2 regions of the Vibrio hyugaensis genome follow, and region 2 is predicted to be linked to the other one. Evidence: riboswitches for the same ligand, from Rfam matches in the RefSeq annotation. Region 2 holds a riboswitch; the other holds the start of a gene.
What was found. Region 2 has a riboswitch for lysine ahead of tet(35) (tetracycline efflux Na+/H+ antiporter family transporter Tet(35)). Riboswitches for the same ligand answer to the same signal wherever they lie in the genome.

Region 1 (15,852 bases), 1.8 Mb from region 2:
GATTTGCCACTCTTGATTGGCGGTGCAACGACGTCAAAAGCGCATACTGCGGTTAAGATTGAACAAAACTACAAGAACCCAGTGGTGTATGTGAATAATGCTTCGCGAGCGGTTGGAGTATGTACATCATTGTTGTCTGATGAACTTCGTCCTGCGTTTGTGGAGAAGCTAGATGAGGATTACGTTCGTGTCCGTGATCAACACAACCGTAAAAAGCCAAGAACCAAGCCTGTCACTCTAGAAGAAGCTCGTGCCAATAAGGTTGCTATTGATTGGGACGTTTACACACCGCCAGCACCCGTTAAGCCAGGCATCCATGTTTTTGACGATTTCGATATTGCGACACTGCGTCAGTACATCGATTGGACGCCTTTCTTTATGACATGGTCTCTCGTTGGCAAGTACCCGACCATTTTTAAACACTCAGAGGTTGGCGAAGAGGCGAAGCGTTTGTTCAAAGATGCAAATGATTTGCTGGATCGCGTTGAGCGTGAAGGATTGCTTAAGGCTCGTGGTATGTGTGGTTTGTTCCCCGCGGCGAGTGTTGGCGATGATATCGAAGTCTACACAGATGAATCACGCACCGAAGTAGCGAAAGTTTTGCTCAATTTACGTCAGCAGACCGAGAAACCAAAAGGTTTCAACTACTGCCTTTCTGATTATGTTGCTCCGAAAGAGTCGGGTAAAAAAGATTGGATTGGCGCGTTTGCAGTGACTGGTGGAATCGGTGAGCGTGAACTCGCAGATGAATACAAAGCACAAGGTGATGATTACAACGCTATTATGATTCAAGCGGTTGCGGATCGTCTGGCAGAAGCATTTGCTGAGTGTCTGCATGAACGAGTACGTAAAGAAATTTGGGGCTATGCGGCAGAAGAAGCTCTCTCTAATGAAGATCTGATTCGTGAAAAGTACCAAGGTATTCGACCTGCTCCGGGTTATCCAGCATGCCCTGAACATACCGAGAAAGGACCTCTTTGGGAATTGATGAATGTTGAAGAGAATATTGGTATGTCTTTGACCTCGAGCTATGCGATGTATCCAGGTGCCTCTGTTTCTGGCTGGTACTTCTCCCACCCAGACTCACGTTATTTTGCGATCGCTCAGATCCAAGAGGATCAGATGCTAAGTTACGCTGATCGCAAGGGCTGGGATAGGATCGAGGCTGAAAAGTGGCTCGGTCCAAACATTAACGGTTAAATCGATCCACACACAAAGGAAAAGGGCTGCTACGTGCAGCCCTTTGCTTTATTCGTCCAGAGTATTTAGTCGCGATTATTGCTCGAATAACTCTGTATGCAGTTTCTGAATAGCTTGTCGTGATACAGACTCATGAACAAGAAAACATAAGTTATGTGGGCTTGCACCGTAACAAATCATACGTAAGTTGAAGTCCTCTAGTGTTCCGAAGACTTGCTTAGCGTAGCCTTTGCTCTCGCTCATGTTGTTACCAATCAGAGCGACTAAACACAGGTCGTGCTCAACTTCTACTGTACACAATTCTTCGAGCTCTTCGCGTACTGCCTGTGGTAGCTGTGGTGTACCGCCTGATGTGTCTGTTTGATCGAGAGTGAGTGACACACTGATTTCAGATGTGGTGATCAAGTCCACTGAGATTTTGTGTTTAGCTAGGATCTCGAATACTTTCGCTAAGAATCCGTAAGCATGGAACATGTTCACGCTGCGCAGAGTGACCATAGTTTGATTGCAACGAAGAGCAAGTGCTCGGAATAGCGGTGAGCTCTCTACTTGGTGTCGAATCCACGTACCACCTTTTTCTGGCTCTTTAGAAGAGCCAACGAAGACCGGAATATCGTGACGGAGTGCTGGTACCAGAGTGGAAGGGTGAAGGATCTTCGCGCCGAAGTTTGCCATCTCTGATGCTTCGCTAAAGCTGATCTCAGGAATTGGTGACGCTTTGGGTGCAATACGTGGGTCGGTAGTGTAAATGCCCGGAACGTCAGTCCAGATCTCTAGGCCTGCCGCTTTAACACCTTCAGCAATCAAAGCTGCGCTGTAGTCACTACCACCGCGACCTAATGTCGTGGTGTTGCCTTCTTCATCTGAGCCAATAAAGCCCTGTGTAATGACGACATGTTTTTGGCAAAGAGGAACCAGCTGTTCTTGCGCTAGCATTGAAATACTTTCTAGTTGTGGTTCTGCGCGGCCAAAGTTGCCATCTGTTTTTAAAATATCTCGAATATCAAAACGAGCGGCGTTGATACCTCTTTCACGCATTAACTGAGCAAGAATATGAGTCGACATCAGTTCGCCACATGCCACTAAATGATCTGTCAGTTTAGTACTTGCTTGAATAGAGGCTGCTTCCGCAAGGCTGGTAACAGTATCAAGAATTTCGTAAACCTCAGCCGCCGCTTTAGTCGCATCTTCTAACTGAGATAAGATAGATTCATGAATATCGGCTAATTTTTGTAGCACTTCTGCGCGTTGCTCTTGGTCCTGAACACCGTTTGCCAATTCGACCAAAATGTTGGTAACACCAGAACAAGCACTGCTCACGACAAGACGGGTATTTGGATTGTTTTCTATAATGGTGGCACAACGACTCATTGCCTCAAAGTTGGCAACACTGGTTCCACCGAATTTCGCTACGTTAAATGCGCTCACTGCGTTCTCCCACGACTTCCTAAAAAATTACAACGTAAATTGGTTGCCAATACATCCAATGTTTTGGTGAGGAAAGGAACAGAGCAAATAGAGAGGTATTTAGAATGTAATTTGAAAATTTACCCTCAGAAGCCCTTCATCAGACTGCGCTGATGACAGTTGATGGGACTCAACCCAAGTCAACCGATAAGCCAAATCCTGCAACTTTGACTTACCTCGGCACTACTCCCCCTGAGTGATTGGTATTGGAATTGCGGCTCCACAAATCACCTGCCTGGGCAGTGCTCCTCTTCTGCATAAAGCTCAAACATTGAACGGTTTTGTTGTCACAATGTCAACCAATATCTCCAACCAGAATGAAAGTTTTTATTAACGAATTTGTGACAGTGGTTTGACCTCTATACTTAGGGCTAATTGCCGATAGAGAAAAAATCTATTAGGGTGAAAAGTTCGATACCTGAGACAACCTTTTAAATAGAATTTTTACAACGCTCAGGATGAATGACTGCAATCAAGGAGCTGACATGCCGATCCAAAGCTTTATTCCCCCACATCGTATTTTGATGGGACCTGGCCCATCTGATATTTCACCTCAGGTTTTACAGGCGCTCAGCCGTCCAACGGTTGGCCATCTAGATCCACTTTTTATCGCGATGATGGATGAGCTAAAACAACTACTCAAATACGCCTTCCAAACTGAGAACGAATTCACTATCGCTGTTTCTGCGCCAGGCAGTGCGGGGATGGAAACGTGCTTCGTTAATCTGATTGAAAAGGGTGACAAAGTTATCGTCTGTCGCAATGGTGTTTTCGGTGAGCGCATGCGTGAAAATGTGGTTCGTGCTGGTGGTGAGGCGATTGTCGTCGATGATGAATGGGGTACACCTGTATCGATAGATAAAGTTGAAGAGGTGTTGAAAGATCATCCTGACGCCAAGATTCTTGCCTTCGTACATGCGGAAACATCGACGGGTGCGGTAAGTGATGCTCAAACGTTAGGTCAGCTAGCCAAACAATTCGGTTTGTTGTCGATTGTAGATGCGGTGACATCACTCGGTGGCGTGCCGCTTAAGGTTGATGAGTGGCAGTTGGATGCTGTTTACTCAGGAAGTCAGAAATGCTTGTCGTGTGTACCGGGGTTATCACCTGTGACGCTTTCTCCTGCTGCCATAGAGAAGATTCATGCCAGAACGACACCGGTTCAAAGCTGGTTCTTGGATCAAAGTTTAGTATTAGGTTACTGGAGTGGAGAGGGCAAACGCAGCTATCACCACACAGCACCAGTGAACAGTTTATATGCATTTCATGAGGCACTACTTATCCTGAAGAACGAAGGCTTAGAAAATGCGTGGGCACGCCATCAATTGATGCATGAGAAGCTAAAAGCAGGATTACAGAAGTTGGGTTTTGAATTTGTGGTAGAAGAAGAGTACCGCTTACCGCAACTTAACGCGATTTACGTTCCAGAGGGCGTTGATGAAGCTAAAGTGCGTCATCATCTGCTTGAAACCTACAACCTTGAGATTGGTGCGGGCTTGGGAGCGCTTGCCGGTAAAGCATGGCGAATTGGTTTGATGGGCTATGGTGCTCGACCTGAAAATGTTGCTTTGTGTTTGCGTGCTTTAGAAGAATCGCTGACTGAGTAAAATGATTCGACAACGAGATAAAGAAAAGCGAAGGTCATCCCTTCGCTTTTTTATGTTTATTGATCAGCACCAGAAGTTGGCGTTGGTGAAGCTGATACGGCTTGAGAAGGAGGTTGATAATTGACGCCACTGAAATCAACCTTAGGAAACAAGAATTGTGCCTCTGCACGGATTTGTTCTGCCTTGCTCGTATCATCCAGTCCTTGATATGCAAGGATTAGGTTGTTGTAGAACGCTGGACGAGGCTTATCTTTAATGATCTCTAACGACCAATCAATGTATGGCTGAATTAACGTTGGATCTTGTTTGTATAATCCAATGTTCAAGAAGGTGCTGTAGACATCCCAGTCAAAACGATCTTTCCAAACCACAGGGTTCGTCACCTGATTCAAGATATCTGGGTTGGTTGGACGCGTGGTCTCAAACTTGGTTAACACGTAGTTGGTATGCAAAGCACTCATCATATAAAAGCTGAATACGACTGGAATCACTAAGCTGCAAACGCGCAGTAAGCTTTTAGTTACTCGGCTAAAAGGTGCTTGGCGGTAACGGGAGACTCGTTGGTCAACCCAGTACAGCAGGATTATGAAGATTATCCAATGCACCAGTGAGTGGTAAAACGGATACTCTAGCTGTGAATGGAGAATGATAGGGATGAACAGAGCGAGCAAGGCTAGGCGAGTGCCTCGTTTTGCCTGATAGATTCTATGCAGCACTAACGCCATCGCGAGGAAGATCCCCAAGATTGGTAATAACCCGCCTTCTACTGACCAATACAAGAGTTCGTTATGTGGGTGGTCCATCGACGGTAAACCCGCAGGGTAATTCTCATTTAGAGCATGTTGGCGAGCCGTGTATAGCATGTATTCTGATTCAAACTTACCGTAACCATAACCAGTAAATGGCTTTTCAATCACCATATCGAGCGTTTGCGGGAAGGTATAAGCTCGGGGTGATTCCATGTTCACTTTTTCGCTGGCTAATCCGCTACCATCAGGAAAAGCGATCTGCATGATCACAATAGATAAGACTAAGCCAGTTGCCATTGCGACTGCCCAACGTACGAACCTTGCTTTGGTTGCGAAGCGATACATGTACGGAATGACTAATAGGATCGCGATGATTGAAGCAAGCCACCCCGTTCGAGATGCCAATGCAACAATAAGTGGTAGAGTTAGTACTGGCACGGCATAGAGCAGATAAATATCACTGAGTTTACGCGAGTATTTATAAGGCTGACGAACAAGCAGATAACTTGCGATCACTAAGCCTGTCGCGAGAAAACTCGCCATGACATTGGGTTGTTGGAAAATACCATATGGGCGGTTGGCTACCGTGTCATATCCAAATACGTTTCCCGGCTTAAGGTAAAGGTATTGGGTTAAGCCGAAAATCGCCTCTATAACAACCGCAAGCACAATAAGCCACAACAAACGTTGGCGGTGCTTGTTGCTAAAATGGAACTGCTGCAGTACCACAAAGAAAAACATGCCGCACCAAAGGCCAATCAGTTTATTGGCTGCAAGCGTACTATCTGCGTTGGGGTAGAAGATTGGCAATGTCATGATGATACAGCTAATCAACAGGCCAATCGTTAATTTGGAATAGCGTAATACACGGTTGGTCGCAAGTTGGTAGCAGCCGATCCCGAGTGCAAAGCTGAACGCCATCCAAGTGGTTGCGTTGAAAGACAATGCGAGTCCAGAGCCGCCTGGATTTGGCATAAAGAAGTGCATCGCCAGCAGAAAAAGTGCCGCTAGCGCGATGAGAAACTTGCGATTAAGAGGAACTTGAATTTTCCCTGGAGAAAGCTTAGTTCCACTGACGTGTATAGTAGCCATAGTTATTGTGTTGTTCTGAATGAAAAAAGACCAGCAGTGGCTGGTCTTTGTACTTTACCTGTTTTTTCTACTTCAACATAGGCTTAAGGAAGCGAGCTGTGTGCGAACCTTCGATCTGAGACACATCTTCCGGTGTTCCTTGCGCGATGATCTCACCGCCACCTTGGCCGCCTTCTGGTCCTAAGTCGATAATCCAGTCCGCTGTCTTGATTACGTCTAGGTTATGTTCAATCACCACTACTGTGTTTCCGTGATCGCGTAGACGATGCAGAACGGTCAGTAACTGTTGAATATCATGAAAGTGAAGGCCCGTTGTTGGCTCATCAAGAATGTACAAGGTTTTACCTGTATCACGCTTAGAGAGTTCACGTGCTAGTTTCACACGTTGTGCTTCACCACCTGATAATGTGGTTGCTGCTTGGCCTAGGCGAATGTACGACAAACCCACATCCATCAGCGTTTGCAGTTTACGAGCAATGGCAGGCACTGGATCAAAGAAGGTTCGAGCATCTTCTACTGTCATTTCCAATACTTCATCAATGGTCTTGCCTTTGTAACGCACTTCAAGTGTTTCACGGTTGTAGCGCTTACCTTTACATACATCACAAGGAACATATACGTCAGGTAGGAAATGCATTTCTACTTTGATTACGCCATCACCCTGACACGCTTCACAACGACCTCCGCGCACGTTAAAGCTAAAGCGTCCCGGCTTGTAGCCACGAGAACGCGACTCTTGTGTACCTGCAAACAGCTCACGAATCGGAGTAAAGATACCCGTATAAGTCGCAGGGTTTGAACGTGGTGTTCGACCGATTGGGCTCTGGTCGATATCGATAACTTTATCGAAGTGCTCCAGACCTTTGACCGATTTGTAGGGTGAAGGGTGCGCCGTTGTTGCACCGTTCAATTGAGTATGAGCAATCTTAAAGAAGGTATCGTTGATCAGAGTTGATTTACCTGAGCCTGATACGCCCGTAATACAACTAAACAAACCAACAGGAATCGAAAGGTCGACATTCTTAAGGTTATTACCTGTAGCGCCCTGCAACTCAACCGTTTTCTTTGGATCTCGCGGAGTACGTTCTTTTGGTATCGCAATCTCTTTTGCGCCACTTAAGTACTGACCTGTCAGAGAGTTCGGGTTAGCGATGATATCTTCCATCGTACCTTCTGCGACCACGTTACCGCCGTGCACTCCAGCGCCGGGACCAATATCAATCACGTGGTCTGCACAACGAATGGCATCTTCATCGTGTTCAACGACTAATACCGTATTGCCTAAATCTCGTAGATGGGTCAAGGTCTTCAATAGGCGTTCATTATCGCGCTGGTGGAGGCCTATTGATGGCTCATCCAGAACGTACATTACCCCCACTAAACCAGCACCAATTTGGCTCGCTAGACGAATACGTTGCGCCTCACCGCCTGAGAGGGTTTCTGCACTGCGTGACAAGTTTAGATAGTTCAAACCAACGTTAACCAAGAACTGTAGACGGTCATTGATTTCTTTCATCACTTTTTCAGCGATTTGAGCACGTTGACCTTGTAGCTTCAGTGTGTGGAAGAAATCCAACGCATCCGCAATGCTGAGTTCAACGATCTCTGGCAATGTTGTATCGGCAATAAAAACATTGCGCGCTTCAAGGCGTAAACGAGTGCCGCCACAGCTTGAGCAAGATTTGGTTGAGATGTATTTTGCGAGCTCTTCGCGTACTGAGTTTGATTCGGTATCGCGGTAACGACGCTCAAGGGTGTTTAGGATCCCTTCGAATGGATGGCGTTTAACGCGAATATCACCACGATCGTTAATGTATTTGAACTCAACTTCGGTACGCCCAGAACCTTTAAGAATGATGTCTTGGGTCTTCTTCGGTAAGGAGTTAAACGGAACGTGAAGATCAAAGCCGTAATGATCCGCCAAGGCTGTTAGCATTTGGAAGTAGTAGTAATTTTTCTGATCCCAACCTCGAATTGCCCCTTGCGCTAAGCTGAGTGAGTCATCTTGAATCACTCGACTAGGATCGAAATATTGCTGCACACCTAAACCATCACAAGTGCCACAAGCCCCCGCTGGGTTGTTGAACGAGAACAAACGAGGCTCAAGCTCTTGCATGCTGTAACCACAAAGTGGGCAGGCAAAGTTTGCTGAGAAAATTACTTCCTCACCGTCGCCATCCATTGGCGCAACAACCGCGATACCACCAGAAAGCTCTAATGTGGTTTCGAATGATTCTGCCAAACGTTGCTGCAAATCTGGACGCACTTTAAAGCGATCCACAACCACTTCAATCGTGTGTTTTTTATGTAGCTCTAGTGTCGGTGGATCGGAAAGATCACAGGTTTCACCGTCGATGCGTGCACGAATAAAACCTTGTGCTGCGAGGTTCTCTAACGTTTTAACGTGCTCACCTTTTCGCTCTTTTACGATCGGAGCAAGGAGCATCATTTTACTGCCTTCTGGTAACTCTAAAACCTTGTCGACCATTTGGCTGACGGTTTGAGCGGCAAGCGGCGTATGATGAGTCGGACAGCGAGGTTCACCAACACGAGCGTAAAGCAGGCGCAGATAGTCGTAGACTTCCGTGATGGTACCGACAGTTGAACGAGGGTTATGTGACGTCGATTTTTGCTCGATTGAGATTGCTGGAGACAAGCCTTCGATATGATCGACATCTGGCTTTTCCATAAGAGATAAAAACTGACGAGCGTAAGCGGATAATGACTCAACGTAACGTCTCTGGCCTTCCGCATACAATGTATCGAAAGCGAGAGAAGATTTACCAGAACCACTTAAACCAGTGATAACAGTCAGTTTATCGCGGGGGATCGTAAGGCTGATGTCTTTGAGGTTATGGGTGCGGGCACCGCGAACTTCTATTTTATCCATCGTTTTTGCTCTATGTATAACCAAGTGACGCAAGTATTACATAGTGTGAGAAATGTGCAAAGAGAATACTGGACAAAAAAACAGTAAGAAAAAGCCCGACATCTAGCCGAGCTTTCTAATCAATAAGTTGGGTTTGATTACGCTTCTTTCTTAGTCGCGTGTTTACCTAGCTCTGATTTTTTCTCATCTTTTAGGTAAAGGTTCTCAAAGCAGTAGTTAGTGGCTTCGATGTAGCCTTCTACGCTACCACAGTCAAAACGTTGGCCTTTGAATTTGTATGCCAGTACACAGCCCGCTTTTGCTTGTTTAAGCAGTGCGTCGGTAATTTGGATTTCACCGCCTTTACCTGGCTCTGTGTTTTCGATTAATTCGAAAATGTCTGGCGTCAGGATGTAACGACCAATGATAGCTAGGTTGCTTGGCGCAGTACCTTGTTCTGGTTTCTCAACCATGTCATCAACGCGGTAGATATCGTCTTTGATCATCTCACCAGAGATAACGCCGTATTTGTGCGTCTCTTCTGCTGGAACTTCTTGAACCGCAACAATTGAACAACGGAATTGTTTGAACAGCGCTACCATTTGAGCTAGTACGCCTTCGTCTTCGTTAACACAAAGGTCATCCGCAAGTACAACGGCAAACGGTTCATCACCAATAAGTTCACGACCAGTTAGGATAGCGTGACCAAGGCCTTTCATTTCACGTTGGCGGATGTAAGTGAAGTTAGCAGAGTCAATGATTTCACGAATGTCGACTAACAGTTCTTCTTTGTTAGTGCCGCTGATTTGGTGCTCAAGCTCATAGTTTTTATCGAAGTGATCCATGATCGAGTGTTTGCCACGACCTGTAACGATACACATGCCGTTCATACCTGCTTGAATTGCTTCTTCAACGCCATACTCAATGAGCGGCTTGTTCACTACTGGCATCATTTCTTTTGGCATGGACTTTGTTGCTGGAAGGAAGCGCGTACCATAGCCCGCTGCAGGGAACAGACATTTTTTAATCATTGGGGGAATATCCTTTCTCAATTTTTTTAATAAAGAATCTGAGCGACACTTTAACACGAGAGGTGCATATGAATCATGAATTAAGTAGGAAAAAATGTGAGACAGGAAGAGCAAAGAAGCATGAGCAACACAACAATTATTATTTATGTGTTGCTCTAATGGTTAAGACATCAGGTTTTGATCAGCCCAAGCGATGGCTTGTACGCGATTTTTAACCGACAGCTTTTTGAATATCTGATACAAGTGTGACTTGATGGTGAACTCACTGACAAACAGCTCTTCCGCCATTTGATTATTAGATGCGCCAGCTTGGAGGCAGCGTAATACTTGTAGTTCACGAATGGTCAAATCGACAGTGGCAGGCGCAGTATGTGTGTTAATGACGTTGCGATAGTAATGCAATAATTGGCTTGTTACGTTCCTTGGCAACCAATTTTGTCCGTTTACAATACCTTTTAAGCCTTCTCCAATTTGTTCAAGCGAACTGTCTTGATAGAACACTCCTTTCAACTGGCCAAATGCTAGCAATTCATCAGTCGTTAAACGCTTGGGGACATTAAACACCACGGTCTCAAAATTTTTCCATATCAGCGGGAGGTTTTTGATCGATTGAACCAGCGATTTATGTTCACTGAAATCGATCATTAAGATCTTATTGCGATGTTTGGGGTTGGCTTCCATGAGCGCGTCGGTAGAGATCACTGGAATGTCGATATCGGTGTAGTTGACCAAGTCTTCAACTTTTTTCTCCGCATGGTCTTCCATACTGATCAGAAACAGTTTTCTCGCATAAGCCGATTTTTTCACGCGCTCTTTTCTCCTTGAATTCATAACGCTGAATACGTTGGCATCAAACATAAATCAGAGCTATAGGGTTCAATAAGAAATGCGTTGAGATTCAAAGGTTCACGAAACGATGTCTGCAAAACGAATCAAAAATGCTACGCCTTGGAGTTGAAGTGAGATTTCGATTCCACAACTTTCAATGACAACCCACAATGGGATTGGGCTTTAATCAAAACATCAAAGCGTGTATTCTTATGCGCTAAAATTTTACATATATATCCAGAGTGAAACGGAGCACATCATGGCCAGCCGTGGAATTAACAAAGTTATTTTGGTGGGGAATCTAGGTAACGACCCTGAAATTCGTTACATGCCTAATGGCGGTGCAGTTGCAAACATTACGATTGCGACTTCTGAGTCATGGCGTGATAAAGCGACTGGCGAACAGCGCGAAAAAACAGAGTGGCACCGTGTTGCACTATTCGGCAAGCTGGCTGAAGTAGCAGGTGAGTACCTACGTAAAGGTTCTCAAGTTTACGTTGAAGGCCAACTTCAAACTCGTAAATGGCAAGATCAAAGTGGTCAAGACCGTTACACAACTGAAGTGGTTGTTCAGGGCTTCAACGGTGTAATGCAAATGCTAGGCGGTCGTGCTCAAGGTGGCGCTCCTATGGGTGGTCAACAGCAGCAACAGCAAGGCGGTTGGGGTCAGCCTCAACAACCAGCTCAGCAGCAGTACAACGCTCCACAGCAACAGCAGCAACCTCAACAACAGGCTCCGCAGCAACCACAGCAGCAATACAACGAGCCACCAATGGACTTCGACGACGACATTCCGTTTTGAGTAGAGTCTTCAAGATTGCATTTAAAAGGCCGCGAATTTCGCGGCTTTTTTATTTTCATTGTTTGTCTGAAGGGGCTGTAATCATTTCGAATTGTAATTCGAAGACCTTCACTCTCAAATATCGAATGATGGTTTGTTTCTTTCCGCCTCAGTCTCTCACATTCACACGAATACGATTGTTTACTGAACGCTTATCAAGTATAAATATTTCAATAAGGTATATGATGAATAGAAAAGGAATTTGGTATTCATGAGGTATACCCCAACTCTTAAGCTAAGCACGCGGCTGGTGGCTTTTGTCACTATGATCGTTATATGCGCAATGTTTATCTTGTTTGTCGGCGGCACCCTCTCTTTTAAACGACTAGGGCAAGAGTATCTCACCCATTATTTGGAAGGGATCGTTGAGGTTGTTGATAAAGAGATGGAAGATCCTGATGCCGCTTACTCGATGCAGCGCTGGATGCCGAAAATGCTTCAAGCCAGCAACATTGTCGAGATGACCCTCTCGGCGAATGATGCCGTGGTTTACCGCTTCAAAGACACCACCCATAAGATAGACAGCTCAGTGTTGTTTGAGCAAGAGTACCCACTAACTCACAACCAAGATTATGTTATCTACTTTAAAGTTATTCCTCCCTATCTAGGTTACAGCTACTCAATGCAAGCGCTTTGGTCTATCACGCTTGCTGTGATTCTGATCATCTTCTGTTTAATGCGTGGTGTTGCTTGGCTAAAAGAACAACTTGCGGGCTCTGAAATGCTTGAAGAGCGTGGTCGAATGATTTTGGCTGGTCGAGTTGAGCAATATGCGAAAGGGGATGAGCGAGAATGGCCTTACACCGCGAGTGAAGCACTCGATGTGTTGATTGAAGAGTTGCAAGATGCGCGTCAAGAGCGTAGTCGATTTGATACCTTTATTCGTACTCAGACTTTCCTCGATAAACTCACCGGAACGGCCAACCGAGTGCTGTTTGACAGTAAGTTGGAGTCAGCTTTGCTAGAAAGTGGTGCACGTGGTGCTGTGCTGCTTATTCGAATCCAAGATTGGAAACTTGTCGAAGAGGAGCAGGACAAGCAAACCTGTGATGAGTTTATTGTTGAAGTGGGGAGCTTACTTTCTAATCTAGTTCAGCGTTATCCGGACGTCGTGTTTTCACGTTACTACAATGCCGATTTTGCTCTTTTCTTACCCCATCAATCCGCAAAAGATGTGGCTAACTTAGCTTCTCAATGCATCCGCCAATTGGAAAAGCTTCATCCTCCATATCCATTAGAATTGGATAACTGGTGCCACATCGGTATTACGACTTATAAAGAAGGTGAACGTCACAGCCAAATCATTGATGAAGCGGAGACCGCTTTGCGTAGTGCCCAGTTACAGAACAATAACAACTGGAGCCGTTTCAAGAAATGGAATCATGATGAAGATGCTCGAGGAAGTGTGAGGTGGCGTACGTTATTTGATTCAGCCCTCACATCTGAAAATGTGATACTCTACGCACAATCTGCCTATCTAATAAGTGATGTGGCGCATAAAAAACCTTTGCACGACGAGTTAACATGTCGGATTCGCGATCCAGAAAACGGAATTGTGAAAGCATCTCGTTTTATTTCAGCGGTGCGACAGGTTGGTTATGAAGCACAAATGGATCGCGCAGTTGTTAATAAATTCTTAAAAGACTTTAAACACAACTTCGATAGTACTCAGTGTTATGTTCTCAACCTTAATGTGATTCCTTTCGGACATCGAGAATATTTCAAATGGTTCCGTGATGAGCTCTTACAGTTGTCACGAGAGCAAAGAAAGTGTCTCATTTTTGAGTTTGTGGAAGCACAATTTGTAAGACACTTAGACTTTATGCGACCAGTCGCTAAAATGCTGGCCGGTTTAGAATGTCACCTTATGATTGGGCAAGCAGGGCGTACTATCGTCAGCACGCATTACTTAAAAGAAGTGGACATTCGTTATCTCAAGCTACATCGCAGCTTGGTAACTAAAATCGACCAGAGACATGAGAACCAGTTGTTTGTTCGCAGTATGTTGGGTGCGGCCGCAAACAGTAAAACAAAAATAATAGCAGTGGGAATTGAGAATAAGCACGAGCTGAACACCTTAATTGAATTAGGGGTTCACGGTGGGCAAGGACGTTATTTCTCTCCAGAAGAGCAATATCTTCCTCGCTCTGAATCAATGCAACTTTCTCAATCTGAATCTCAAGTTAAGTTGGGACGACGGAATCGCTGGCGAAAAAAATAAAGATAATAATCATGGATTTTAAAGCAGTACTCGACAAGCTCAAGCGATCATCGGTCGGTGGTCGCACTTGCTTTTTGGTTGTTCAGCCAGACGCAGTTTATTTATCATCACCTCTTAAAAGCAGTCGACCATCCAAATTTGAGATCACAGAATCGAATTGGGAGCGCGCATGTGAGCAAGCGTTAAGCGTAGCTGCGAGCTCTTACGATTCTTTGGCGGTTGTACTTTCTCACAACTACTATCAGATGTATCAAATCGATAAGCCTGCTATGCCGCGAAATGAGTGGCCGGCGGCTTTACCGTTTTTGCTAAAAGAGCTGATCTCTGAACGCGCGATCGACATTATTGCCGATGCGGCTGAGCTGCCTAACTCAAATAAAGTTCAAGCTTACGTTCTGTCACGAAAGATCCTTGATAAATTGGTACTGCTAGCAAGTCGAGTTCAATTACCGCTTGAAGCGATCATTCCTGAAGATGATGTTTGGGGAGACACTTCTGGTGAACTTGGCAACTTTTTATTGCTTCAACGCAGTGCTCGTGGACACTTTCGTATCAGTGCGTTTGTCGAGCATACCATTGCATTCCACCGCTCAATTCGCAGTGTCACTCCGCCATTAACAGGCGTGCCGTCGAGCGAGTTGCAGATGGACAGTTTATCTCTTGAGCTGCAACGCTCGATTGATTATCTCTCTTCCCAGCTTCGTCACGTGCAATTGCATCAGCTGAAAGTGTGTTGTGATGATGAAGATGAAAACGAATTGGTTGAGTCGCTTAACTACCGTCTAAGCACGAAGGTTTCTGCGTTATTGCCTGAAGATCATGAACCATCTGGTCATGTATTAGCAGATACAGCTGCAACTGCAACGTCTAACACTCGCCGTGTTAACCTTTATCCAGATTTCTTAAAGCCGAAAAAGAATTTGCTGACGTTAAAAAACGTAGCGATTTCTTGGGGTGTGGCAGCCGCGGTTATTTTCCTTTCTTATGGTTATGTGACTTGGCAAAGTGATGGTGTCGAAGATGAAATTGCCATTGTAAAAAGCAAAGGCAACATCATGAAGTCTGAGCTGGATCGTTACCAAGCACAATTACGTAAGCATCAACCTGATACCAATAAACTCGCTGCCAAAGCGCGTTTGGAGCGTGAAGTAAAAGCCAAGCGTGATTCACTGAAAGCCGTTGGTAAATATGATGATTCCCAACGCACAGGTTACTCGGGCGTGATGCAATCACTCGCTAAGCTTGGCAGTAATAATATTTCTTTGTCTGAAATTCGCATCGACAACAACACGTTAGATCTAAAAGGTCTGGCAAGAACGCCAAGTTCTGTTCCCAATTGGGTCAGCCAGTTCAAGAATGAGATCAGTTTAATTGGTCGTACCTTTGATGATGTGAAGATTGGTCGTAATGACGACAATATCGTGACTTTTGAATTGAAGACGCGTGGAGGCAAAGAAGAAAAATGAACGAATTCTGGCTTTCTTTAGAAGAGCGCTTTGATGAAATGAGCGCACGCGAAAAAGTTCTGATCGCACTATGTGGATTGGTCACTGTCGTGATGCTGCTGTTTACTTTGGTATTGGAACCAAAGCTCAATGAGGTGGTGAGTAACGACAAACTCTTGGGTAACTTGAAGCAGACTAATCAAAAAACCGAAATTGACATTTTGCGTATTCAGGCCCAATTAAAAAAGGATCCTAACGCAGAGATTGATCAAGCAATTTCCCAATTACTGACGGAGAGTCAACATCTGTCGATGCAGCTTTCAGAGATCATTGAACACCTTATTACACCTTCACAGATGGCAGCTTTGCTCGAAAGTGTATTAGAGCAGCAAAGCGGAATTCATTTACTGTCGCTTCAGACATTGCCTGCGGAGCCGATAACGGAAGATAAAGAAGCGTCTCAATACTCCGGATACTACGTGCACCCAGTGCGTATGGAGTT
Region 2 (15,852 bases):
TAAAAGATTGACGCTCAAAGCATAGAAATTTTGCAGAAAATCGCTATCATCGTAATACTAAGTTAAACAGAACATAATACCGCATTGAAGTATTCATACGTAGCTCGCCAACCGATTCTGGATAGAGAAAAACGTACCATTGGGTACGAGCTTCTCTTTCGTGACGGTCCGAAAAATACCTTCCCAGAAGTAGAACCTGAGCTGGCTACTAGTCGACTTCTATCTGATCATTTCCTATCAACGCACTACAGCACACTGGGCGATAAACTTGGCTTTGTTAACTTTCCCTACCAAAGCTTAGTTAACCTTGTACCAACTTTATTCCCAAATGAATCCTTAGTGGTTGAAGTTCTCGAAGACTGTGAACCGACGGATGAGTTGTTGAATGCAATTAAACACCTTCATGCTTCTGGCTATCGCGTAGCGTTAGATGACTTTGTTCCAACCAAAGCTTGGAAACGCTTCTTACCTTATGTCGCTATCATCAAATTCGACATTCGCTTAGTGCCAATAGACAAGGCCGCCATTTATATTCAAGCCCTGTCTCATTTTGATATTGATTTCTTGGCCGAGAAAGTTGAAACCTATGAAGAATTCGAGCAAGCAATGGACGCGGGTTTTAACTACTTTCAAGGGTACTTTTTTAGCAAACCAGAAATGATTCAGAAAAAACGCCTCAATCCAGCGTTTTTAACGGTGATTCAGTTGTGTAAAGAAATTGCCGACAAGCCGATTAACTTTAACGAAGTCGAGCGTTTATTCTCTATCGACGTCACGCTGTCGTACAAGCTGCTGACTTATGTCAATTCTGGCTACACGCTCACCACTAAGATCAAATCTTTCCGTCAAGCATTGGTTTATCTAGGCGAAGAACGTTTAAGACGCTTTATCTCTCTTGTTGCGATTGCTTCGGTACATGAAGACAAGCCTGACTCTCTATACTCATTAGCGATTCAACGCGCACGTATGTGTGAGATTTTGTTGAGCCAAATGAAAACCAAATATGACCCAGGTCAGGCATTTCTTACTGGAATGTTTTCACTGTTAGGCTCTCTCCTCGACCAACCTCTTGAAGATGTCATCAGTGATATCCCTGTCGATGAAGAAATTAAACATGCCTTAACTGGACACAAAGGTGTTTTGGGTTACCTTCTCTCAATGATCATCGCTTATGAGAAAGCGGATTGGGTAACGACAGAGAAATATTGTAGCGCGCTCAAACTTACCGAACCACAACTCGCTAAAGCGTTCAACCAATCAACAGCATGGGCTCAAGAACTGCTGTCCCAAACGCCCTAAATCGCTATAATGCCCCAAAGAATACCGGCAACCTCACTGATATACCCAAGTAACCTCTAGATGCTAGGTTCAGCGAGAATGACTTGGGTATATAAGGTTGTTTGTTTTTACCGCTTAATTAATCGAGATTTCATTTTATGGCTTCTTCTTGTCCTTGCGGCTCTAACCGCACCTACCAACAGTGTTGTGAAATTGCCCACAATAACCATGCTGACGTCACCAATCCTGAGCAGTTAATGCGCTCTCGTTACAGTGCGCATGTGTTAGGTCTCGTGGATTACGTAGTAAACACGTATCACCCAAGCTGTAATGCAGAAGAGCAACGTGAAGGCATCGCCCAGTCCATCGGCAGCGATTGGTGCAAGCTTGAAGTCGTGAAAACAGAAGCTGGTAGCAACGAGAATGAAGGCTTTGTTGAGTTTGACGCTTATTTTGATGAAGAAGGCAAACGTTACTGTATGACAGAGCGTTCTCGCTTCGTGAAAGAAGATGGGCTTTGGTACTACATTGACGGCACATTTCCAGAAGACGAGAAAGAGCCTGAACAAGATCCTCGCTTAAGCCAACCAGTAAGCAGCCTAAAGGTCGGTCGTAACGATCCGTGTATCTGTGGAAGTGGTAAGAAATTTAAGAAGTGTTGTGGGTAATCGCACCCACGCCTAGCTTATTAAGCCCGCTTTAATGAGATTCCTGATCTCGCCTAGGCTCGTCGGAATGACGTGAAGTGTTCTTCGATTTGAAATAAGTAACGCGGTCTCAAGTACCGTTACAAAATATATCGTCATTCTCAACAACGAAGAAGGAGCATGAATCAGAACCTAATCACCGTGGGTTCTGCTGTCAGGTTTCCCCATCGAATCAAGAATATTAAATTAAAAAAGCCCCTAGGCTCTTGAGTCATAGGGGCTTTCACTTATCTATAGCAAGCTTATTTATGACGCTCTTTCAGTTTATTCACTACGTCATTCATCGATAGGCCTTGGTCTTGAAGCAATACCATTAAGTGGTAAATCAAGTCTGCCGATTCACACACTAACTCCGCCTTATCGCCCGACGTCGCCGCAAGCGCGACTTCAACGCCTTCTTCGCCCACTTTTTGCGAAATACGCTTGGTGCCACGGGCATAAAGACTGGCAGTATAAGAGGAATCTGGGTCGGCACTCTTGCGGGCAGCCAGTAGCTGCTCAAGTTGATGAAGCCACACCATTTGTGACTCCTCTTGAGGGTCCACATCCCAGCAAGTTGTGTTACCCAAGTGACACGTAGGACCAATGGGATTCACTTTCACCAATAGCGTGTCGTTGTCACAATCGAGCTGCATGTTCACCAATTGCAATACGTTGCCAGAGGTTTCACCTTTCGTCCAAAGACGCTGTTTAGTACGAGAGAAGAAAGTCACTTGACCTGTTTCGCTCGTTTTTGCTAACGCATCTTGGTTCATGTAACCCATCATCAGCACTTGGCTTGATTGGAAATCTTGTACGATGGCAGGGACCAGACCATCCACCTTTTCCCAGTTGATTCGCTCAGCTAGCGAACTTACTTCGGCGGCTTTTACACTCATAGTCGTACCTCAATGCCTTGTTGTTTCAAATACTGCTTTAGTTCACCAATATTGATGACTTGTTTGTGGAATACCGATGCGGCAAGCGCGCCATCCACATTTGCTTTTTGGTAAGCTTCTGCGAAGTGCTCCATGGCACCTGCGCCACCCGATGCAATCAGCGGTACATTACACACTTCACGTACCATATTGAGTTGTTCAATATCGTAGCCGTTACGCACGCCGTCTTGGTTCATCATGTTCAATACGATTTCACCAGCGCCACGCTTTTGTACTTCTTGTACCCAATCACGCGTTTCCCATTGGGTCGCTTTGGTTCGCTCTTCATCGCCAGTAAACTGGTAAACTTGATACTTGCCCGTCTCTTTGTCGTAGTATGAATCGATGCCAACAACGATACATTGAACGCCAAATTTATCAGCGAGGTCAGTAATCAGCTGCGGATTTGCCAATGCAGGTGAGTTGATAGACACCTTGTCTGCACCAAACTCAAGAATGCGTGCTGCGTCTTCCGCTGATTTAATACCACCAGCGACACAGAAAGGAATATCAATCACTTCTGCAACGCGAGCGACCCAACTTTTGTCAACGACACGGCCATCACTTGAAGCCGTAATATCGTAGAACACAAGTTCGTCAGCACCTTCTTCCGCATAACGCTGTGCCAGAGGAACGATGTCGCCAATGATTTCGTGATTGCGGAACTGGACGCCCTTAACCACTTGTCCATCACGAACATCAAGACATGGAATTATTCGCTTTGCCAGCATGCAAATGCCTCCTCTGCTGTGAACTTACCATCTAACAGCGCACGGCCAACAATCACGCCAGACACACCGCTGCCTTTTAGTGCTTCGATATCTGCTAATGAGCCGATGCCGCCTGAAGATTGGAACTGCACTTGTGGGTACTGTTTACATAGGTCAACGTAAAGCTCTACGTTTGAGCCCTCTAGCGTGCCGTCACGAGAAATGTCCGTACAAAGTACATGCTGTAGACCTACCGTTAGGTAATCATTGATCAGATCTTCGATAGTCACGCCTGAGTCTTCTTGCCAACCAGAGATCGCTACTTTACGCGTGCCGTCTTGGTCAATATTGATGTCTAGCGCTAAAGCGATTTTCTCAGCACCATATTTTTCCATCCAACCTTTCACAAGCTCTGGTTGTTTTACGGCTGTAGAACCAACTACAACACGTTGAGCACCGGCTTCTAGTAGATCAATCACGTCTTGCTCTGTACGAACACCACCACCGATTTGGATGTTCGCTGGCGTGCTTGCTAGTAGCTTCGCAATCAAATCAAGTTGGCGTGCAGTTGTGTCTTTCGCGCCAGTTAAATCCACCAAGTGCAACCAGTTAGCACCCGCTTGGTGGTACAAGTTGAACTGCTCTGCTGGGTCGACTTTGTACTCGGTTACTTGGCCGTAATCACCTTGATAAAGGCGAACCACCTGTCCTTCAATTAAATCTAGAGCTGGAATAATCACACTAAATCCCTTTTATAATTCTAAGAAGTTTTGAATAAGCTTCGCGCCCGCTTTTGAAGAACGCTCAGGGTGGAATTGCACACCATAGTAGTTGCCGCTTTGTACTGCTGCTGTGAACGGGTTACCGTACTCACATTCCGCAATAGTGTAATCCCCAACAGGCATTGCAAAACTGTGCACGAAGTAAAAGTACTCACCTTCTTCGATACCTTTGAAAAGTGGGTTACCTGCTTTTGCAGACACCGTGTTCCAGCCCATATGCGGCAGCGGTAAGTCGCCAGTCTGTAGCAACTTCACTTCGCCATCACAAAGTCCAAGACACTCAACTAACTCGTCGGCTTTCTGCCCTTTCTCTTGAGACACTTTGCCCAACAGTTGCATGCCTAAACAGATGCCTAACAGCGGCTTCTCTACCTGTTTTACCAAGCTGATAAGATCGCGCTCTTCTAGGTTCTTCATCGCTTCACTGGCGGTTCCCACCCCCGGTAGGAATAGCTTGTCAGCCGCCAATACAACTTGTGGATCTTTTGAAATCGTTACGTCATAACCTAGGCGTTCAATAGCAAACTTCACCGAAGAGACGTTGGCACAGCCAGTATCGATAATGACAACTTTCTGTTCTGTCACTGTTTTTCTCCTTGCTAACGTTAGCCTTAAAGTACGCCTTTACTACTTGGTAGCTCAGTGCCTTCTACTTTGATTGCTTGGCGCAAAGTACGACCAAACGCTTTAAATAGGCTCTCAATGATGTGGTGATCATTGTTGCCCGCAGAAGAAAGGTGCAACGTACATGCTAATGTGTCAGTCAGAGAGCGGAAGAAGTGAACCACCATCTCTGTTGAAAGGTCACCCACTTGCTCACGGCTAAACTGCGCGTCAAACTTAAGGTAAGGACGACCAGATAGGTCTAGTGCACATTGTGCCAAACACTCATCCATTGGCAGGCTAAAGCCAAAACGACCAATACCACGTTTGTCACCCAGTGCTTCTTTCAACGCTTGACCCAACGCAAGAGCGGTATCTTCTACTGTGTGGTGATCATCAATGTGCAGGTCACCTTCCACTTTACACACCATTTGGAATCCGCCGTGCGTCGCGATTTGATCCAGCATGTGATCAAAGAAGCCAAGACCTGTAGAGATGTCATTACCGCCTTGCTCATCAAGATTAACGAATACTTTGATGTCCGTTTCTTTTGTGGTGCGAACCACTTCAGCAACGCGCGCCTTCACAGTCAGATCTTTAAGGATCTGTTTCCAACCCATGGTTTCTGGGTTGTATTGAATGCCACGAATTGCCATATTTTCTGCAAGTTGAAGATCAGTTTGACGATCGCCAATCACAACGGAGTTTTGGAAATCAACTTTGCCACCTTGAAGGTAATCTTTTACCAAGCCTAATTTAGGCTTGCGGCAAGAGCAGTTATCTTCATCGAAGTGAGGACAAATCAGCACGTCATCGAACTTCACACCCTGAGATTCAAAAATCTCCATCATCATGTTGTGTGGAGCGTCAAAATCTTCTTGTGGGTAGCTGTCGGTACCTAAACCATCTTGGTTCGTTACCATAACTAGGCGGTATCCAGCATCCTGCAACGACAACAGGCTTGGGATAACAAATGGCTCTAGCTTTAGTTTGTCTAAACGGTCTACTTGAAAATCAATCGGCGGCTCAACAATTAAGGTGCCATCACGATCAATAAAAAGGATTTTTTGTTGTTTGCTCACTCGAGAACTTCCTTATTGCTATTCTTTTGGCGCTCCCGCTATTGAGCGAGAGCGATTAATTTTGTATCTGCTTATGCGTAGTAGTTTCTAATAAATCCAAGCGTTTTTTCACACTCGTCGCGGTTACCCACACTGATACGCACACAGTTTTCGATTGGCGAGTTACGCAGGATAATCCCCGTATCCCAAGCTGCTTTGAAAACATCATCGCCATCTGGGAATTTAACCAATAGGTAGTTACCCCATCCTTCAAAAACTTCCAAACCCGGAATCATCGACAAACCAACCTGTAAGTAAGCACGGTTCGCGTTCAAATCGAGCACTTGGAACTTCGCTCGCGCTAAACCAGCTTCCGAAAGCGCCTGAGTCGCAATTTCTGCCACTGGTACTGGTACTGGATACGGTGCGATAACTTTAAGAAGTACATTAATCAGCTCTTCGTTAGCAAGCGTAAATCCACAACGCAGACCAGCAAGCGCGAAAGCTTTCGACAGAGTACGCAAAATCGCAAGATTCGGGTATTGCGCCAGTAAGTCTACCGTTGAAGCTTCTGGGCAAAAATCAATGTACGCTTCGTCCATCACCACTATTGCACGGTCTTTTGTCATTTCTAGTAGAGAGACGATGTCTTCACGCTTAACCAAGTTACCCGTTGGGTTGTTTGGCGAACATACAAAAACCAGTTTCACGTTATCCAGATTAGCTTCGATACCTGCAAGGTCTAATTGCCAATCTGACGTTAGCGGCACGGTTTTGCGCTCGACACCAATGGTTTCTGCGCTGATGGCGTACATACCGTAAGTCGGTGGACAGTACAGAATCGCATCTTCACCCGGCTCACAGAATGCACGAATAAGTAATTCAATACCTTCATCTGCACCGCGAGAAGTCAGCGTTTGTTCTGGTTTTACACCCGCATAGGCTGCGTAAGCAGAAATCAGTTCTTTAGGCTGACATTCGCTGTAACGATTAAGGCGAGCGAAGTCTGTTTTGTATTCATTGTTGAATGGCGATTCGTTGGCATTTAGCCATACGTCACCGGTACCACCAATTCGGCGAGCCGATAAATAAGGGGTAAGTTGTTGGACTTGTTTACGCGCTAGCTTTTCCATCTCATTGTCCTCTTACTTAGCTGCCAGTTTTTCTGTGCGGGTTAGTTTCTCAGTACGGATTGTCACTGCACGTTTGTGCGCATCCAGACCTTCTGCTTCCGCCATCGTTACCACTGTTGGCGCAAGGTTCTTTAGACCATCAGCAGACAGTTCTTGAACCGTCATGCGTTTCGAGAAGTCCGCTAAGCCTAAGCTTGAATACGTGCGTGTGTAGCCGTAAGTAGGAAGAACGTGGTTCGTGCCCGATGCGTAATCACCTGCTGATTCAGGCGACCAATCACCTAGGAAGATGGAACCTGCGTTGTCGAGTAGAGGTAGAAGCTCGCGAGGATTCTTCGTCTGAACAATCAAGTGCTCAGGACCGTAGTAATTTGAAATCGAAATCGATTGAGTGAGAGACTCAGCAATGATGATCAAGCTTGACGCCAATGCTTGTTCCGCGATCTCCGCACGAGATAACTCTTTAAGCTGACGTTGAACCGCATCCGTCACTTGATCCGCAATAACAGGAGAAGGAGTCACAAGTACCACTTGAGAATCAGGACCGTGCTCTGCTTGGCTCAAAAGATCCGCAGCGATAAAGTCTGCATCTGCGGTTTCATCAGCAATCACAAGCACTTCAGATGGACCTGCTGGCATATCAATCGCAGCACCGCGGAAATCATTACTCACCTGACGTTTTGCTTCTGTCACGTAAGCGTTACCTGGACCAAAGATCTTATCAACTTTAGATACGGTTTCTGTTCCGTAAGCCATTGCAGCGACGGCTTGACCACCACCAACGTTGTACACTTCATCAATGCCGCACAGTTTGGCTACGTACAGAATCTCGTCAGCGATTGGCGGTGGAGAGCAAAGCACCACTTTACGACAACCTGCAATTTTTGCAGGAACGCCGAGCATTAGAACAGTCGAAGGCAATGGCGCACTACCGCCAGGAATGTACAAACCCACTTTTTGAATTGGGCGCGTTACCTGCTCACAAAGGACACCCGGCTGAGTTTCTACTTTAATTGGTTGTGGCTTTTGTGCTTTATGAAACTTCGAGATATTCTCATAAGCTTGCTCAAGCGCATTCTTCATTTTTTCAGAAAGACGCGCTGAAGCTTCATCAATTTCTTGAGCCGATACACGAATAGACTCCGGTTTCACACGGTCAAACTTCTCAGTCAGCTCTAATAATGCAGCATCACCATCTTTACGAACCTTCGCGATTACTTCAGAAACCGCTGCAGTGATGTTGGCACCTTCCGCAATTGCAGGGCGCTCTAGAATCGAATCTTGCTGGGTTTCACTTAACGATTGCCATACGACTGTTCTCATTGCAATTACTCCATCATTTTTTCAATTGGTAGTACTAGAATTGAGCTCGCACCCAGTTCCTTTAGCTGTTCCATGGTTTCCCAGAACAAGTTTTCAGTACTTACCAAATGAACCGCAACTTTTTGCTTGTCAGCAGATAGAGGCAATACCGTTGGGTCTTCTGCACCCGGTAATAGAGACTTAATTTGCTCAAGCTTCTCAGCAGGCGCATGTAGCATGATGTATTTTGATTCTTTTGCTTGCTGCACGCCTTGCATACGAGTCAATAGCTTATCGATAAGCGCAACTTTATCGGCGTCAAACTCACCTTTGCGTTGAATTAACGTTGCCTTCGACTTAAAGATAACTTCGGCTTCTTTTAGACCATTGGCTTCTAGCGTAGCGCCAGTAGAAACCAAGTCAGCGATAGCATCTGCTAGACCAGCTCGAGGCGCAACTTCTACAGAGCCTGTCAGCATACAAGTTGAGAACGGTACACCCGCGTCATCCATGTAAGCTTTAAGCAGTTGAGGGTAAGTCGTTGCGATGCGTTTGCCTGCTAGATCTTGAGGACCGTTATATTCTTCGTCTTTGTCGATTGCGATAGACAAACGGCACCCGCCAAAATCAAGACGACGAAGCTGAACAAAATCATAAGGTTCGCCCAAAGCTTTACGGTCTAAACGAACTTCTTCTAATTCATTCTCACCAATAAAACCTAGGTCAACAACACCATCCATAATTAAACCTGGGATGTCATCATCACGAACTAATAACAAATCAATTGGCATATTTTCAGAATGAACGACCAGACGCTCACCCATTACATTGAATTTCACACCACACTTTTTCAATAGAGCTTGGCTCTCTTTACTTAAGCGGCCTTTTTTCTGAATTGCGATTCTTAAGCGTTGTGTTTGCATTGCTTTATCCCTGTGCCAGATTCGATAATCTAAATATTTTATAAACCAGTAAAACTAAAAAACCCTCGAGAGATTTTGGTCTCCCGAGGGTTTGAAATCTGTTTACACTTTGATTTTCACCTCCGGGAGTATCCTGTCTCCCGGGTATGCGCGCATCTCCCGAAAGACTAAATTGGGTGATGATGGTGATGAATGTTCATTACAAAATTGCGCATACTTATTTCAAGGCTCGTCTTAGTTGCTTTGTTAGTAACCACACTAACCAAGCTGATTCTTTTTTTCAACCCTTAATTTTAAAAAAAATCGAATTGTATAATACAAATAAAAAAGGAGGCCGAAGCCTCCTTTTATTTTATGTTAATTATCAAGCAATTAAGCGTTCTGACACGATGCCATTTTTGACTTAGAAAGCCATGACAAAATTGCGCAAACGATAACAAAAGTAATCGACGCAGCAATGAAAGAGAATACGATAGACGCGGTCATACCAAGAGCGATAAAGCCCACGCATGAAACAAGCGCGACTGATAATGCATAAGGCAACTGAGTCGATACGTGATCAATGTGATTACAACGGGCGCCTGTCGACGACAGAATTGTCGTATCAGAGATTGGTGAACAGTGGTCACCGAATACCGCACCTGCCAGTACTGCACTCAACATTGGCAGCATAAGCGCTACGTCTGTTGCACCTGCCATGTCGCCCGCGATAGGGAGCATGATGCCAAACGTGCCCCACGACGTACCTGTCGAGAACGCCATTAGGCCAGATAGCAAGAATAGGATGACTGGTAGCCAATGCGGATTAATGTTGCCCTGAGCCATAGTCGATAGGTAAGAACCCGTCTTCATGTCACCGATAACAGAGCCGATAGTCCAAGCAAACACAAGGATAAGGATCGCACCAAACATTGACTTCGCACCAATCCAAAGTGTGCGGCCAATTTCCGCCATTGGGATGCCTTGCTTAAGTACAGTAAATAGTGCAACCGCAAGGCCCAGCAAGCTACCGTAAACTAAAGAAGTACCTACATCAGTGTTCTCGAACGCACCGAGGAGCGCAAACTCTTTACCGTCAGCGGCTAGGGCCTGCCCACCTGTGTAAAGCATAGAAGCGATCGTAGCAATGATAAGCGTAACGATAGGGAGAACTAGGTCAGAAACTTTACCCTTCTCGCTTTCACGAATATCTAGCTCTTCGTTTAGTTCATGTGCTTCTTGCGTGTCGTTTTCTTTGTCTTTTTCAAAACCACGGCCCTGAGAGGCGGCAATTTCGTGCTCACGCATTTTACCGATATCAAGACCGAACCACGCTACTGCAAATACCATAAGTAGAGCAAATACAGCATAGAAGTTCATTGGAATAAGACGAACATACGCACCGAGTGCTGAGTATTCAGTGATGCCGTGTGACACCAAGATACCGCCGATGATCGTAATGATGTAAGCACCCCAGCTTGAAGCAGGCATAATCACACACATAGGAGCTGCGGTGGAGTCTAGAATGTACGCCAGTTTAGCGCGAGACACATAGAAACGGTCTGTTACTGGACGAGAAATCGCACCAACAGCAAGACTGTTAAAGTAATCGTCGACAAAAATGAAGACGCCTAAGAAGGCAGCAAGAAGTTTAGAGCCACGTTTACTTTTAACTCGTGTTTGCGCCCATTCAGCAAAAGCGCGAGTACCGCCAGATAGCGTCAATAACGCCGTTGTCATACCTAAAAGAATTAGGAAACCGACAATACTCATGTTCCAAGTGTTAAGACCGCCGTCTTCAATAAAGACAGAAGAAACTTGAGAACTCACATAACCTATCGTGTTACCGATAGACCAATCATTAAGCAGAATCGCACCAAGTACGATACCTACACCAAGAGAAACTAATACGCGTCGAGTCAAAATCGCCAGTGTCAAAGCGACAATCGGCGGTAGTAACGAAACAGGAGAATGTGCAAAATCTATTAAATTCATGATCTTCAAAAACCAAAGTTTGGCTAGAGATCTACTGCAGACAAGTCACGTAGCATACGGTACGTGCTCATGTTGAACTTAGCGACAGGGAAGCGAACACTCCACCCAACCCTACAGTAGCGCTCCATAGTTTAATGTAAATATACTATGGCAGTGTTGTTCCTTTCAGAGACAACCCCAGCAAGTGGTTTTGATAGGCCACTTACTTCGGCAATCTTCGCCTTCCACTATTATTCATTGGCATCACCCCAATAATAGCTACTCTTCGAGACTGCACCTCTACGGCAATAACAAACAATTAACCATTAATTGTACAAATTAACAACAAATTGTCTGCAATATTGCATCAGGTGACAGCCATTGTACTCATGAAGACCTCCAATGCAACACATCAAACTAAATTAAATGAATAAATAATCGCAGTTTTGATTTATAAATAGAATGTGAGCCAACTATAGATTGAGCAACTGCAATCACGACAATGCTGTCTTTTATGAAACTTTATTACTACCATCAATTCTTCATGTTTTGTGTTCTAACAATAAATGAAAGAAATATGACATTCGGTTTTCCCTCTTTTCCTACTTTCCTGTCAGATTGAGAGAAATAGAATTCAACATATAAATAAAGAAACCACTAATCGAGAAAAACGCAGTATCTATAATGAAAAAACTGAGGTTAAACTCAATTAAGAATTCATATCTGTAAATTAATATTGCTTTATTAAGAAAAAAACCAAGAAATTTAATCTAAATCATGAATTAGCATTTGCACATATGAGAAAGATAAAGTTAAATATAAGGACTCTATGTTTTATTTCTCGTTTAGCATTTAATTAATCGTATCGATAACTAGTGTTGAACCTTTTAACCTATTAATAGGAATCGTTATGTCAGAGCTGACTAAAACACTTCTAAATATCCGTAGCCTTCGTGCATTCTCTCGTGAGCTGACTCTAGAACAATTGGAAGAAGCTCTAGATAAATTAACTATCGTTGTTGAAGAGCGTAAAGAAGCTGAAGAAGCTGACCGCGCAGCACTTGCTGAGCAAGAAGCAAAACTTGCAGCTATCGCTGAGCAAATCGCTCAAGACGGTATCGACGTTGAAGCACTAATCAGTGCACTATCTGGCGAAACGAAGACTAAAGCGAAAGCTAAACGCGCTCCTCGTCCAGCTAAGTACAAGTACACTGACACTAACGGCGAAGAAAAAACTTGGACGGGTCAAGGTCGTACACCTTCATCAATCCAAGAGCAACTTGATGCAGGTAAATCTCTAGACGATTTCCTAATCTAATAAAAGATTTATGAAATTAAAAAAGGTTCCCAAATGGGAACCTTTTTATTTATCTGTAAGTAGATACAAAAATGGCGCATTTGGAATGCGCCATTTTTTCGTATGCTAGGAATTACCTAATTCAACGTGATTAATTAACGTTCCCAGTATGCTTCTTCCAAACTATCTTCACGCTCCGGCAGGCCGCGAGAAAGACGTGGAGAGTGTTGAACTAACACTTCATAACTTGCACGGTTTGCGTATTTACAAACTTGAGAGAATGAAGAGTAAGTTAAATACTCATTGCTGTGCTTGCTTGAGTTAGGCACATTTTCTTTGTGGTATTTATTTGCCGCCATATCGTGAAGAACCGCAGACAATGCCGCATCACCTGCGCCATTGGTGTTCTTAATTTTTTCTGGGCCACCCATGTATGGAGAGATATGTGAATATACTTTAATTGCATTCTCGCACGTATCTTTCTTCGCTGGGCGACTAAATTCGAAACGGTTAAATTCAGCAATAGAACCTGGAAGTAATGGCAAAGAAGTTTCACGTTTCGCGCTATCTTCAGTGTAACCCGCCATAAATAGGCCAACAGGACCAGCAGTACAAAGCACTAGATCAGCCCAATCTAACGTTTTATCCGATGCTGCTAGAGGATCAGATTCGCCCGTTAATGCTTCCGCTTCATCTTCATTCATTGCAACAACAGAAACGTTATCGCGAATAAACTCTTGCCAGAATGTAGGGTCATCTTGAATAACGAATTTGGTACCTAGCGTTAATACAACAGGTACATCGTGTTTCTTCGCGTATTCAATCGCACGCATCGTTGCTTCAGGCATTGGGTCACCTTCTTTACAACGAACGAGGTATGCAGTCAGTACTAAAGCCGACGCGCTCTTGAAAATCTTTTCAGGGATATTGTCTGGGTGAAGTTGGTTCATTTGACCTTCGCTGATAGCGAAAGTACGTTCACCGTCTTCAGTAATAAGAGCAAAACAACGACCAATTGCACCCTCAACACCTTGTAGGTAGTTCAGATCCATGCGGCTTGATGTGTTACATAAATAACGGTAACCGTAGCTGCCGATTTTGATATCTTGGCTCATTACACCCAGAAGCGTTGAGCGGTCATCTGCCAACACAGAATAATTGTGTAGCGTATTACCAATCGTGCCACCTGCATACTCATTGGTAATTAGGCATTCTTCTTTTAATTGTTGATAAAGCGCTTCTGCTGTTGCGTCATCAATTACCAACGAGTGTCCTTTACTCAAACCGTACTTTTCAATCACATCCGTTGTAACTTTCGCCTCAATATCAACCAGAGTCTGATCAATACCAATGATGTGAGTGCGCGTCATCTTTTTGCTTTCTTGTGCTTGGCTCACCAATGGGTCACGAGCATGAACAGGAAAATAGTGCTTCGATTTGCGTTGTCCAGGAAATTTCATATTGTTAGTCTGAGTAAGGGATGAAAAGGAGAACGGATTCTATACCGCTGACAATAAAGCAGCAATAAAAGCGATTATAGCAAACGTTTGCACCCTGCTTTTTATTTTCTAACGCTCTATTCGCCTTCCATGAAACCCAAATCAGGCAGCTGTTCGAGGTGTTCGGTATAGCGCTTTAGATTGAATTCACCTTCATTTTTCATCACGTCGAAAATCTCGATAGACATAGCACACGCCATCATCGCAACCGCATCTTCACGTGGTGTACCAGTCATCATCAAACGCATTAACGTCTCTTTGACTTTAATAGGGTTACCGTCTTCAAGTTGATTCTCTACAATTTCAATCAACTCAGCTTCTTGCATAAATTGGTTTTCTTCAGTCATTTGATTTTTCCTCTTGGATTTTTGCCAACTATGCCATATATAACCCTTCTATACTTATCGAATTTAACTCTCACGTTCGTATTTGGATAAATTTAAGCCAAAATCGAAGTGTGATTTCGATCTCGGATCTGTCACCGGTCTGTGGATTCTGTTAGAATCTGCGTCCCGTTTATTTAAGTGGTGTTTAGTAATGTCTGATAACAGCCAAAAGAAAGTCATCGTCGGTATGTCCGGCGGCGTTGATTCATCTGTTTCTGCGTATCTTCTAAAGCAACAAGGCTACCAAGTAGAAGGCCTGTTCATGAAGAACTGGGAAGAAGATGACAACGAAGAATATTGTACAGCAGCAGAAGATCTTGCTGATGCTCAAGCAGTATGTGACAAGCTGGGCATTCACCTACACACCATCAACTTTGCTGCTGAGTACTGGGATAACGTATTTGAGTACTTCTTAGCTGAATACAAAGCTGGTCGTACACCAAACCCAGACATTCTTTGTAACAAAGAAATCAAGTTCAAAGCATTCCTAGAATTCGCTGATGAAGTGCTTGATGCAGATTACATTGCAATGGGTCACTACGTACGTCGTTCATTCCCAGAGAACGCTTTACCTGGTGAAGAACAGGAGAAACCACAGATGCTACGTGGTCTAGATGGCAACAAAGATCAAAGCTACTTCCTGTACACATTAAGCAACGAGCAAATTGCTCGTAGCCTATTCCCTGTTGGTGACCTAGAGAAGCCAGAAGTACGCCGCATTGCGGAAGAGCAAGATCTAATCACCGCGAAGAAGAAAGACTCGACGGGTATTTGTTTCATCGGTGAGCGCAAGTTCACTGAGTTCCTCGGTAAATACCTACCTGCGCAACCTGGTAACATTGAAACACCAGAAGGCGAAGTGATTGGTCAACACCAAGGCCTGATGTACCACACGCTTGGTCAGCGTAAAGGTCTTCACATCGGTGGACGTAAAGGCGGCGGCGGTAACGAAGACCCATGGTTCGTTGGCGAGAAAGATCTAAAGCGTAATGTTTTGATTGCGGTACAAGGTAAAGACCACCCGATGCTAAAATCAGAAGGTCTACTTGCATCACAACTTCACTGGGTAGATCGTGAGCCAATTCGCGATGTTATGAAGTGCACAGTGAAAACACGTTACCGTCAGGAAGATATTCCTTGTACAATCATCCCTATCGATGATGAGAACATTAAGGTGATCTTTGACGAACCACAAATTGCCGTGACTCCAGGTCAATCGGCCGTGTTCTACAAAGATGACGTGTGCCTAGGTGGCGGCATCATCGAGCAACGCATTAAATATTCTCAAGCTTAGGAGTCGT

Region 1: it holds a riboswitch for lysine, as region 2 does, so the genes downstream of both, lysC (lysine-sensitive aspartokinase 3) here and tet(35) (tetracycline efflux Na+/H+ antiporter family transporter Tet(35)) in region 2, are expected to answer to the same signal.

What each region holds. Positions count from the first base shown of each region.
Region 1 is NZ_CP025794.1:2,596,409-2,612,260, forward strand. It holds gene metH (methionine synthase) at 1-1,200, shown strand, start outside; gene lysC (lysine-sensitive aspartokinase 3) at 1,276-2,628, opposite strand; lysine riboswitch at 2,750-2,928, opposite strand; gene C1S74_RS12845 (pyridoxal-phosphate-dependent aminotransferase family protein) at 3,153-4,274, shown strand; gene C1S74_RS12850 (PglL family O-oligosaccharyltransferase) at 4,331-6,115, opposite strand; gene uvrA (excinuclease ABC subunit UvrA) at 6,183-9,005, opposite strand; gene galU (UTP--glucose-1-phosphate uridylyltransferase GalU) at 9,143-10,015, opposite strand; gene C1S74_RS12865 (LuxR C-terminal-related transcriptional regulator) at 10,178-10,822, opposite strand; gene C1S74_RS12870 (single-stranded DNA-binding protein) at 11,103-11,645, shown strand; gene csrD (RNase E specificity factor CsrD) at 11,896-13,905, shown strand; gene C1S74_RS12880 (PilN domain-containing protein) at 13,917-15,371, shown strand; gene gspM (type II secretion system protein GspM) at 15,368-15,852, shown strand, end outside.
Region 2 is NZ_CP025794.1:845,102-860,953, forward strand. It holds gene C1S74_RS04545 (EAL and HDOD domain-containing protein) at 85-1,299, shown strand; gene C1S74_RS04550 (YchJ family protein) at 1,437-1,946, shown strand; gene hisIE (bifunctional phosphoribosyl-AMP cyclohydrolase/phosphoribosyl-ATP diphosphatase HisIE) at 2,228-2,863, opposite strand; gene hisF (imidazole glycerol phosphate synthase subunit HisF) at 2,860-3,633, opposite strand; gene hisA (1-(5-phosphoribosyl)-5-[(5-phosphoribosylamino)methylideneamino]imidazole-4-carboxamide isomerase) at 3,615-4,352, opposite strand; gene hisH (imidazole glycerol phosphate synthase subunit HisH) at 4,365-4,979, opposite strand; gene hisB (bifunctional histidinol-phosphatase/imidazoleglycerol-phosphate dehydratase HisB) at 5,006-6,079, opposite strand; gene hisC (histidinol-phosphate transaminase) at 6,151-7,191, opposite strand; gene hisD (histidinol dehydrogenase) at 7,204-8,514, opposite strand; gene hisG (ATP phosphoribosyltransferase) at 8,520-9,416, opposite strand; His leader region at 9,470-9,608, opposite strand; gene tet(35) (tetracycline efflux Na+/H+ antiporter family transporter Tet(35)) at 9,789-11,390, opposite strand; lysine riboswitch at 11,500-11,680, opposite strand; gene C1S74_RS04600 (H-NS family histone-like protein) at 12,280-12,687, shown strand; gene C1S74_RS04605 (inosine/guanosine kinase) at 12,822-14,126, opposite strand; gene C1S74_RS04610 (hypothetical protein) at 14,243-14,512, opposite strand; gene mnmA (tRNA 2-thiouridine(34) synthase MnmA) at 14,703-15,845, shown strand.